4 regions of the Paenibacillus sp. P13VS genome follow, and region 4 is predicted to be linked to each of the others. Evidence: predicted binding sites of a transcription regulator. Region 4 holds the regulator's gene; each other region holds the start of a gene.

Region 1 (2,209 bases), 180 kb from region 4:
CTGCCGTTTTCTCGATAAAGCAAGGTACGTTCCCTGGTCCCACGCCGAGTGCCGGTTTACCACAGCTGTACGCTGCGCGTACCATTGCTGATCCACCTGTCGCCAGAATGAGCGCCACATCGTTGTGATCCATCAGTGCATTCGTACGGTCCATGGAAGGATCATCAATCCACTGGATACAGTCGGCCGGAGCACCATGCTTCACCGCGGCTTCAAGCAAAATTTTGGCGGCTTCGCGGCTGCAGTTCTGAGCTGAAGGGTGGAAACCAAAGATGATTGGGTTACGTGTTTTGATGGAAATCAACGCTTTGAACATCGTGGTGGATGTCGGATTGGTCACCGGGGTAATACCCATGATAATGCCGACAGGCTCCGCTATTTTCTGGAAGCTCTCATACTCGTTATCTTCGATCACGCCTACGGTTTTGTCATATTTGATGCTGTGGTACACATATTCTGTTGCAAAGATATTTTTGGTGATTTTATCTTCATACACTCCGCGGCCGGTTTCTTCCACCGCCATTTTGGCAAGCATCATGTGTTTGTCCAGACCTGCCAGTGCCATGGCTTGCACGATGCGGTCAATCTGTTGTTGATCCATGGACATGAATGCTGCGTGTGCTTTATTCGCTTTGTCAATTAACGTTTGAATATACTGACCTGCTGTCGGTTCTTTTACTGGGGCGACTTCGTTCTTTACAGCCATCTCCCTCATCCTCCTAAAGGTTCGTATTGTTTTTTTGGTTTGTCTCTCTTCTTTACGTACACATCGTAACATGTCGAAAAGGGTAATTATGTGATTTTTTTCACAAAGTATAACAAATTTAATTTAAGTTTTTGGAGTTCTTTCTACAGGGCATTTTCACTTCCTATTTAAATTATATAGCTGTCAAATGCAGCCTTCCCTCATCAAAGTGAATTTAATCACAATGTTTGAAATTTCGCCATTTTTGCCCCCTTTCCATGCCCCTCAAACGGTAAGATTAGGTATATACTGAACTTAAAAATTGAACCACCGCAATTTGTACCGTCCTCCCCGGCGGAGATGACCCTAGTCAGGACGGTAACGGTTGCGGCGAACCACGGAGCGCGGAGTGCAGCATGATTGTAATCCCCCTCCGGTGGATACAAAGGGGAGATAGACTTATGAGAGAACAACTGAGTGTCATGGAAAAACGCGGCAATACCAACTGTTTCTCGGAAGTGAACTTCAATCATCTGCTCGTAACCATGAAAGACCGTACCTATCCTGAAGGGACCCACCTGTATTGGGAAGGTGATGTGTCCGACAAGCTTTATTATATGAAAAGGGGTCGTGCCCAGATCACCAAATCAACGGATGAAGGCAAAGAGCTTATCATGTACATGTACCAGTCCGGTGATATGATTGGTCAGGCAGATCCATTCTTCGGTTCCAAGCATACGTTCTCGGCCGAAGTGCTGGAAGACAGTGAAATCGGTGTATTGGAGCACAAAGACCTGGAGATGCTGATCTGTCAGCATTGTGACTTCGCCATTGATTTTATGAAATGGATGGGCATACATCACCGCTTAACTCAAACCAAATTCCGTGACCTGATGTTATACGGCAAACCTGGTGCGCTCTGTTCCACCTTGATCCGGTTGTCCAATTCCTATGGCGAGCCTCACGGCGATCACGTGATTATTCATAAAAAAATTACCCACACGGATCTGTCCAACATGATTGGAGCTACCCGTGAAAGTGTGAACCGCATGCTTAGCGATCTGCGCAAAAAAGATGCTATTGAATATGATAACGGCATGATTGTTATCAAGGACCTGAAAATGCTCCAAGGCATCTGCCATTGTGAATTATGTCCCAATGAGATCTGCCGCATCTAAGCATTAAGTTCTTAAAGTCATCACCTTTCGGTTATGAGCTTAATCTATAAGTGACATGAAAAAAGCCCGTCCTCCTGCAGAGGTCCGGGCTTTTATAATTATGTTTAAGATGCCGTTAACTGTAATTTAACCGCATCCCGTGGATTCAACTTCATATCCAAACCGTTTTCCATCAGTTCCTTGTCATTCACCATGATCACCCAACGCTGATTCATGCGTGGAACAACATTTTCAACCGAAACGACGTATTTGTTATTTTCCGACATTCGGACGATGCCGCTGGACTTAAGTACATCCCGAACCGTGCACTCCTGGATATAGACACCCGCATATTGACGATTAAGGT
Region 2 (2,209 bases), on a different contig from region 4:
ATGCTTGGCAAGAATCATGCCTTGTTCGAATAATGGGGCAACGAGGCCGTAGCATACTCCCCGGTGTTCGGTACATTCCCCGACGGAATATACACCTTCGAGTGAGGTCTGCATGTAGTCATCCACGATGATCCCGCGGTTAACTTCCATGCCGCTTTCGTGGGCTACAATCGTGTTCGGTTTAATGCCTACAGCCATTACGACAAAGTCTGCAACCAGTACGGTGTCATCGGCAAATCGGAGGCCTTCCACACGTTCCCCGCCGATCAATTCAGCTGTCTGTGCGCCCATCTTGAAACGAATGCCCTGACGCTCCAGTTCAGCTTTTAGCATGGCTGAAGCTTGGGGGTCGAGCTGGCGTTCCATCAGGTCTTGCATGAGATGAACTACAGTGACGTCCATGCCGAGCTGGACCAGACCTTTGGCTGCTTCCAGTCCGAGAAGACCTCCCCCGATAACAGCCGCTTTTTTATATTGCTTTGCTGCTTCCAGCATCATATTGCAATCGGCAATGTCCCGAAATCCAACAACGCCTTCTTTATCATGACCCGGAACGGGCAGGATAAAGGAGCTGGACCCTGTAGCGATAATGACTTTGTCGTAGGGCACTCGTGTGCCTTCGTTTGTAACGACCTCCCGGGTATCTGCATCGATACGGGACACGGTTGTCCCGGTATGAAGCGTAATGCCATTGTCTTCATACCAGTGCAGATCATTGAGCACGATATCATCAATGGTTTTGCTGCCCTCCAGAACATAGGACAACATGATTCGGTTATAGTTGGGATAGGGCTCCGTGCCGAAGACCGTAATATCATAACGTGAAGTTAATTTCAGAATCTGTTCAACTGTACTCATGCCGGCCATACCGTTACCGATCACAACAAGTTTTTCTCTGTTTCCGTTCATGTGTGTAAGCCTCCTTGGTTTAACACTGGACATTATCAACATTTTTAGTGGTTTATATTTGAATCATAGCGTGGATTGCTAACACATAATGTGATTTATTTCACTAAGAAAGAGATAAGCAGCACAAATTAAAAAGTGTGAGCCCGGTCACGGAAACTTTTTTTATTGGAGCTTGAAGAATGGTATGTATTGAGGTCGGGATCTAATGTAAAATAAGAAATACGAACTATTGTTCTCTTTTTGCTTTCGTTGTAACATCGAGAATGGGATATGATGTTCCCTATTTCTTCGAAAGGAAGTTTTCGCATCATGATGGGAAGATCCCACCTGATTATTGGAACAGGCGTTTCACTTTCAGTACTGCAGCTGATGGGTGTGCAAGTCACGGCACCGGCTGTTACGGTTGCGCTCATTGGCTCGCTGCTGCCGGACATTGATGAGCCGAATTCATTGTTGGTATCCAAGGCGCTGCCCAATAGCTTGATCAGGCTGCTGCAAACCATTTTGCTGCCTACAGCCGTATTTGTGTATTTTTACGTGCAGGCGAAGCCTTGGAATCTGCTGCTGGCCATTTTGGTTGGACTTGTATCTTTCCTGCCATCACGTTCGCTCCGTAAAGTATTGATGTTCGCCATCGGACTGGGCCTTGTATTCTACGGTCACGCCCTCGCACCATGGAACCTGATTGCAGGGAGTCTGCTCATGTTATGTACTACGCTTACCCACAGAGGTTTAACCCATACGGTCTATGGAACTGCCGTTTGGGGAGGACTGCTGTACAGCACAACGCATGAGCAGGGACCGGAGATTTGGGTTGCCGGAGGAGTAGCCTATGCCATGCATCTGCTTGCAGACTCGTTGACGAATCGCGGGATTCGTCCGCTTCCGCCACTCAAGTGGAGGATCAGGGCGAATTTGATGAGCACAGGGACCAAACATGGAGCCGTGGTGGAGAATGTATGTATTGTGCTAACGCTTATTTTGGCATGGATCGCATTTTCGCCGTTATTTCTGTAACTCTTGAGCACCTGGCATTGTGGATTGAATCGGATCCTGCAAACGTGCTGAACAGCAACATGAACTTCAAAAACGCCAGTCCGGAATATATGGACTGGCGTTTTTTTATTGGCTCTCCGAATCCTGTATCAAACCTTACTCCTGTGTATAGTTCAAGGGACTAAACCAACGGGGTGCAGGATTCAGGAAGAAGAAGGGGAATCGGTAAGCTCATCAATATCCGAAGAGCCATATACAAATAACACAATAAGAATAACTACAATTATTAGCTCTGCGAATCCAG
Region 3 (2,209 bases), on a different contig from region 4:
GACAGGTATTGTTCGCAGCATGGTTATGGAGTACGGTATGAGTGAGAAATTGGGACCTATGCAATTCGGAAGTTCACAAGGACAGGTATTCCTTGGACGGGATATCGGCCATGAACAGAATTACTCAGATTCCATCGCTTATGAGATCGATCAGGAAATGCAGCGCTTTATCAATGAATGTTACGAGAAATGTAAGGACTTGCTCGTAAAACACTCCAAAGAAATGCACTTGATCGCTCAAACGTTGCTTGAAGTGGAGACACTGGAAATGGATCAGATCAAACAATTGATCGAGACAGGTTCCTTGACTCCAAAACCGGAGAGCGATAATGATAACGAAGGTACGCCAAGTGAAGGCGGAGAACCAATCGTCGATAACATCGGTGATGTGCGTGTTCGCATTCAAGGCAAAGACGAGACACCTGAACCACCTGCCGGAGATATCCCTAACGATGCTCCGAATCTGGATAAAGGCAACAGTAATGATCCAGATGACGGTGGTACGAAGCCAACGTCTTAACGTCTAACAGAACCTGTTCTGAGAACAGATCAAAGAGAGCCGAGAGGCTCTCTTTTTTTGTGCGTTTAGTTCAAATTGCAGAGATAATGATAACTGCGAGCTAGAGCGCGAACTACGCAGGAAACAGTTGATTAGTGTGTTGTTCTGTGCCCTTTTCATTTATTGACAGAGTCGTGAACGTTGTGTACATTAGGTGTTAAACCGCTTGTGATTCGTTTCTCAAGCGAAAATAACGACTCAGATAGTCACAGGAAACGGCGCATGGCGCCGTCCGTCAAAGGAGAGGATCACAGGTGGAAGCTCTGGCTTTAGAGCGCAAGGCTGAGATGAACCGGGAGCTGCGAGCGCGGCTGATGGAGTTGAAGAAGGAACGTAATGCTATTATTCTTGCTCATTATTACCAACGTGACGAAGTACAGGAAGTAGCCGATTTTCGTGGGGATTCATTCCTGTTGGCACAGAAAGCCGCACAAACGGATGCGGATGTCATTGTATTCTGCGGGGTTCATTTCATGGGTGAAAGCGCTAAGATTCTGGCCCCGAACAAGACGGTTATCATTCCGGATGAACGTGCTGGATGCCCCATGGCAGACATGGTCAATGTTGAGGGCCTGCGTAAACTGAAAGCGCAGCATCCCAATGCAAAAGTAGTGACGTATATCAATTCCTCGGCTGAGATCAAGGCGGAGACCGACATCTGTTGTACATCGGCCAATGCAGTCCGGGTTATTCAATCTGTTGATTCTGATGAGATTATCTGGGTGCCGGATAAAAATCTCGGACATTATGTCCAGCAGCACACAGACAAAAAAATGATTATCTGGGAAGGGTATTGCAACACTCACGATATGCTGACTGTAAAAGACGTTGTCGAGATGAGAGCCAAATATCCAAATGCCGAGTTTGTCGTACACCCGGAATGTCGTCCCGAAGTGGTGGAGATGGGAGACTTTGTAGGCAGCACGACAGCAATTCTTGAATACTGTAAAAATTCTTCTGCCAAGGAATTTATCGTAGGGACGGAAGATGGTACAGGATACCAGCTGCGACTGGATAGCCCGGATAAACAGTTTCATTTTGCCACCAAGTTCCTGGTGTGTCCAAACATGAAGGTCAACAACCTGAAGAAACTGGTTAAATGCCTGGAAACGATGAAGCCGGAAATTTACGTACCACCGGCCGTTGCCGACAAAGCCAGAGAATCGCTAGAGCGCATGTTACTGGTGAAGTAGCATGCGCTACTCTTGCTCCGAGACAGGTGAATAGGATGATACCGCAATATATAGTGGATTTTGATCTGTCCCAGCTGCCCATTGTGGAGACGGATGTACTAGTTATTGGTTCTGGCATTGCCGGATTATATACAGCCATCAGGGCAAGCAAACATAATCAGGTATTGATGATTACGAAGAAGTCATTACTAGAGAGCAATACCCGCTATGCCCAAGGAGGCATCGCTGCGGTAATCGCTGAAGATGATTCCCCTGCATACCATCTGCAGGATACACTTGTGGCTGGAGCGGGCCTGTGTCGCCGCGAGGCCGTGGAAGCATTGGTAAACGAAGGCCCGGATGGAGTGCAGGAACTAATCCGTCTGGGCACATTGTTTGATGTGGAGAACGGCGAGCTGGCATTGACGCAGGAGGGTGCGCACAGTCACCGCCGTATTTTGCATGCAAATGGTGATGC
Region 4 (2,209 bases):
TCCAGCTTTCAGCAGATCCGGAACACGTGCAACACCCGAAGCAAGCTTCAGGTTGCTTCCCGGATTGTGAGAGACCGCTACATCATGGCGTGCCAGAATTTCAATCTCCTCATCATTCAAATGCACGGCGTGAGCTACGAGAGAAGGACGAGAGAAGAAACCGAGCTTTTCCAGATGTGCCACCGGACGCAGACCATAATCCGTTACATTCTGTTCGACTTCGCGAAGGGTTTCCGACATATGGGTATGCAGCGGCAGATCCAGATCATGTGCAACCTGTACCAGCTTCTCTATGTAATCCGGAGGGCAAGTATACGGCGCATGCGGTGAGATGATCGTCGTAATTCGACCACCAGCCTGTCCGTTCCACTCACGTGCAAACGCAGCCGATTCCTGCAGTTTGCGCATTTGCTCTTCTTCGGAACAGAGACCAATGACACCACGTGCCAATGCGGCACGAATACCAGATTGTTCAACCACTTTTGCCACCTGATCCATATGATCATACATATCCAGGAATGCCGTCGTTCCGCCTTTCAGCATTTCTAATACAGAAAGGGATGTGCCCCAATACACGTCCTCAGACGTCATTTTCGCCTCCATAGGCCACATTTTCTCCTGAAGCCATACTTGCAGGGCCAGATCGTCCCCGTGGCCTCTCAGAAGCGACATGGCTGCGTGACCATGCGTATTGATCAGACCCGGCAAAAAGACCAGTCCTTTGCCATCAACCTTTGGCAGGCTCTCATCTCCATCCGGCAGTGTCTCACCAATATGCACAATCTTGTCGTCTTCAACGACCATATACCCTTGAACCACAGTCCATTCCGTACCACGGTTTACAGCAAATTTGCCGTTATGAATTACCCATCTATTTGTCGTCATCTTCCTCGTCGTCCTTTCCGTTCTCCAGATAATAAGCCAGGCTAAGCAGATCCGTTGTAAAATCAGCATGATGTATACGGACGTGCGGTGGTGTTTTCAAGATGGTTGGTGCAAAGTTCAGAATCGCTTCAATGCCGGATTCCACGAGCTGATCGGCTACGTTCTGAGCTTCGGTATCCGGAACGGTGATGATGCCAATACGAATATTATCTTTCTTGACCGAATCCGTTAGTTCATTCATGGGCTGTACCTTCAAGCTGTTAATCTGACTGCCGATCTTAGGGCCGTATGCATCGAAAACAGCAACAATTTTCATGTTGTCTTTCAGATAGGCATTGTAGTTGGACAATGCATGTCCCAAGTTACCAGCCCCGACCAGAGCAACATTAATTTGCTGATCAATTTTCAAGATATGACGGATTTTCTCAATGAGATACGATACGTCGTATCCAATGCCTTTGCGACCGAAGTCCCCAAAGTATGCAAGGTCTTTGCGAATCTGGGCAGGATTAAGATCCAGGCGTAGTCCCAGTTCCTGTGATGACACCGTGCCTACCTCACGTTGATGCAGTTCACTCAAATAACGTAAGTAAACAGGCAATCTGCGTACCACAGCTTCCGAAATTTTATCTGATTTCATTACATTGCTCCCCCTTACCAAGGCCACGATAGATAAATAAAAATGTAGCATCCCGCATAACCGTTTTCGTCTCCGAATGAAATTATGCAAGATGCCTTATGAAATATAAAGTTAAAAGTGCTACAAGAATGAATCACACTCTAATAAAGTTTACAGCGAGAAGCCCTTATTACGCAACGAAGTCATCCCTAATTCGCCGTAGTTTCATCCTGTGCTGGTGTTTCCAGCCATTCGCTAATCCGTGGAACCATCTGTTCAGTCAGCATATGTTCCATTTTGGGACCGGGTAATGAATATAGGAAATACTTTCCGTAATAAGACTCAATCACCCGCGTATCGTAAACGATGACAATGCCCCGATCCTTGGCCGTACGAACAAGCCTGCCGAATCCCTGCTTGAAACGAATGACGGCCTGTGGAACAGACAGCTTCATAAACGGATTCTTTTTCTGTTCCTGCAGCAGTTCACTCTTCGCCTCGACAAGCGGATGATTCGGTGGCTGGAAGGGCAATCTCACAATGGCCAGACAGGTTAGCGCCTCGCCAGGGATATCTACCCCTTCCCAGAAACTGCTGGTGCCCAGCAGAACGGTTGCTTTTGCATCCTGGAACCTGCGTGTTAACTTGGAACGACTGCCACTATCCACGCCTTGACCGAGCAGCGAAATATCGTTACCCGACAGC

What was found. Region 4 encodes Rex, which represses fermentation and respiration genes when NADH is low (regulators of the CRP and FNR family bind a similar motif). Its sites were predicted from a motif close to TTGTGAAATATTTCACAA; they were not measured.
Region 1: a site for Rex is predicted at 795-812, ahead of adhE (bifunctional acetaldehyde-CoA/alcohol dehydrogenase). Genes of this name have one in related genera too.
Region 2: a site for Rex is predicted at 998-1,015, ahead of nirB (nitrite reductase large subunit NirB). Genes of this name have one in related genera too.
Region 3: a site for Rex is predicted at 726-743, ahead of nadA (quinolinate synthase NadA). Genes of this name have one in related genera too.

The regions. Positions count from the first base shown of each region.
Region 1 covers NZ_WYEV01000007.1:259,427-261,635, forward strand. Annotated here, with positions in the region: gene adhE (bifunctional acetaldehyde-CoA/alcohol dehydrogenase) at 1-706, opposite strand, end outside; gene GUA98_RS19410 (Crp/Fnr family transcriptional regulator) at 1,147-1,863, shown strand; gene GUA98_RS19415 (hypothetical protein) at 1,968-2,209, opposite strand, start outside.
Region 2 covers NZ_WYEV01000006.1:282,212-284,420, reverse strand. Annotated here, with positions in the region: gene nirB (nitrite reductase large subunit NirB) at 1-909, opposite strand, end outside; gene GUA98_RS17525 (metal-dependent hydrolase) at 1,219-1,926, shown strand.
Region 3 covers NZ_WYEV01000019.1:47,768-49,976, forward strand. Annotated here, with positions in the region: gene ftsH (ATP-dependent zinc metalloprotease FtsH) at 1-520, shown strand, start outside; gene nadA (quinolinate synthase NadA) at 814-1,752, shown strand; gene nadB (L-aspartate oxidase) at 1,788-2,209, shown strand, end outside.
Region 4 covers NZ_WYEV01000007.1:79,552-81,760, forward strand. Annotated here, with positions in the region: gene GUA98_RS18490 (amidohydrolase) at 1-885, opposite strand, end outside; gene GUA98_RS18495 (redox-sensing transcriptional repressor Rex) at 872-1,525, opposite strand; gene dinG (ATP-dependent DNA helicase DinG) at 1,714-2,209, opposite strand, start outside.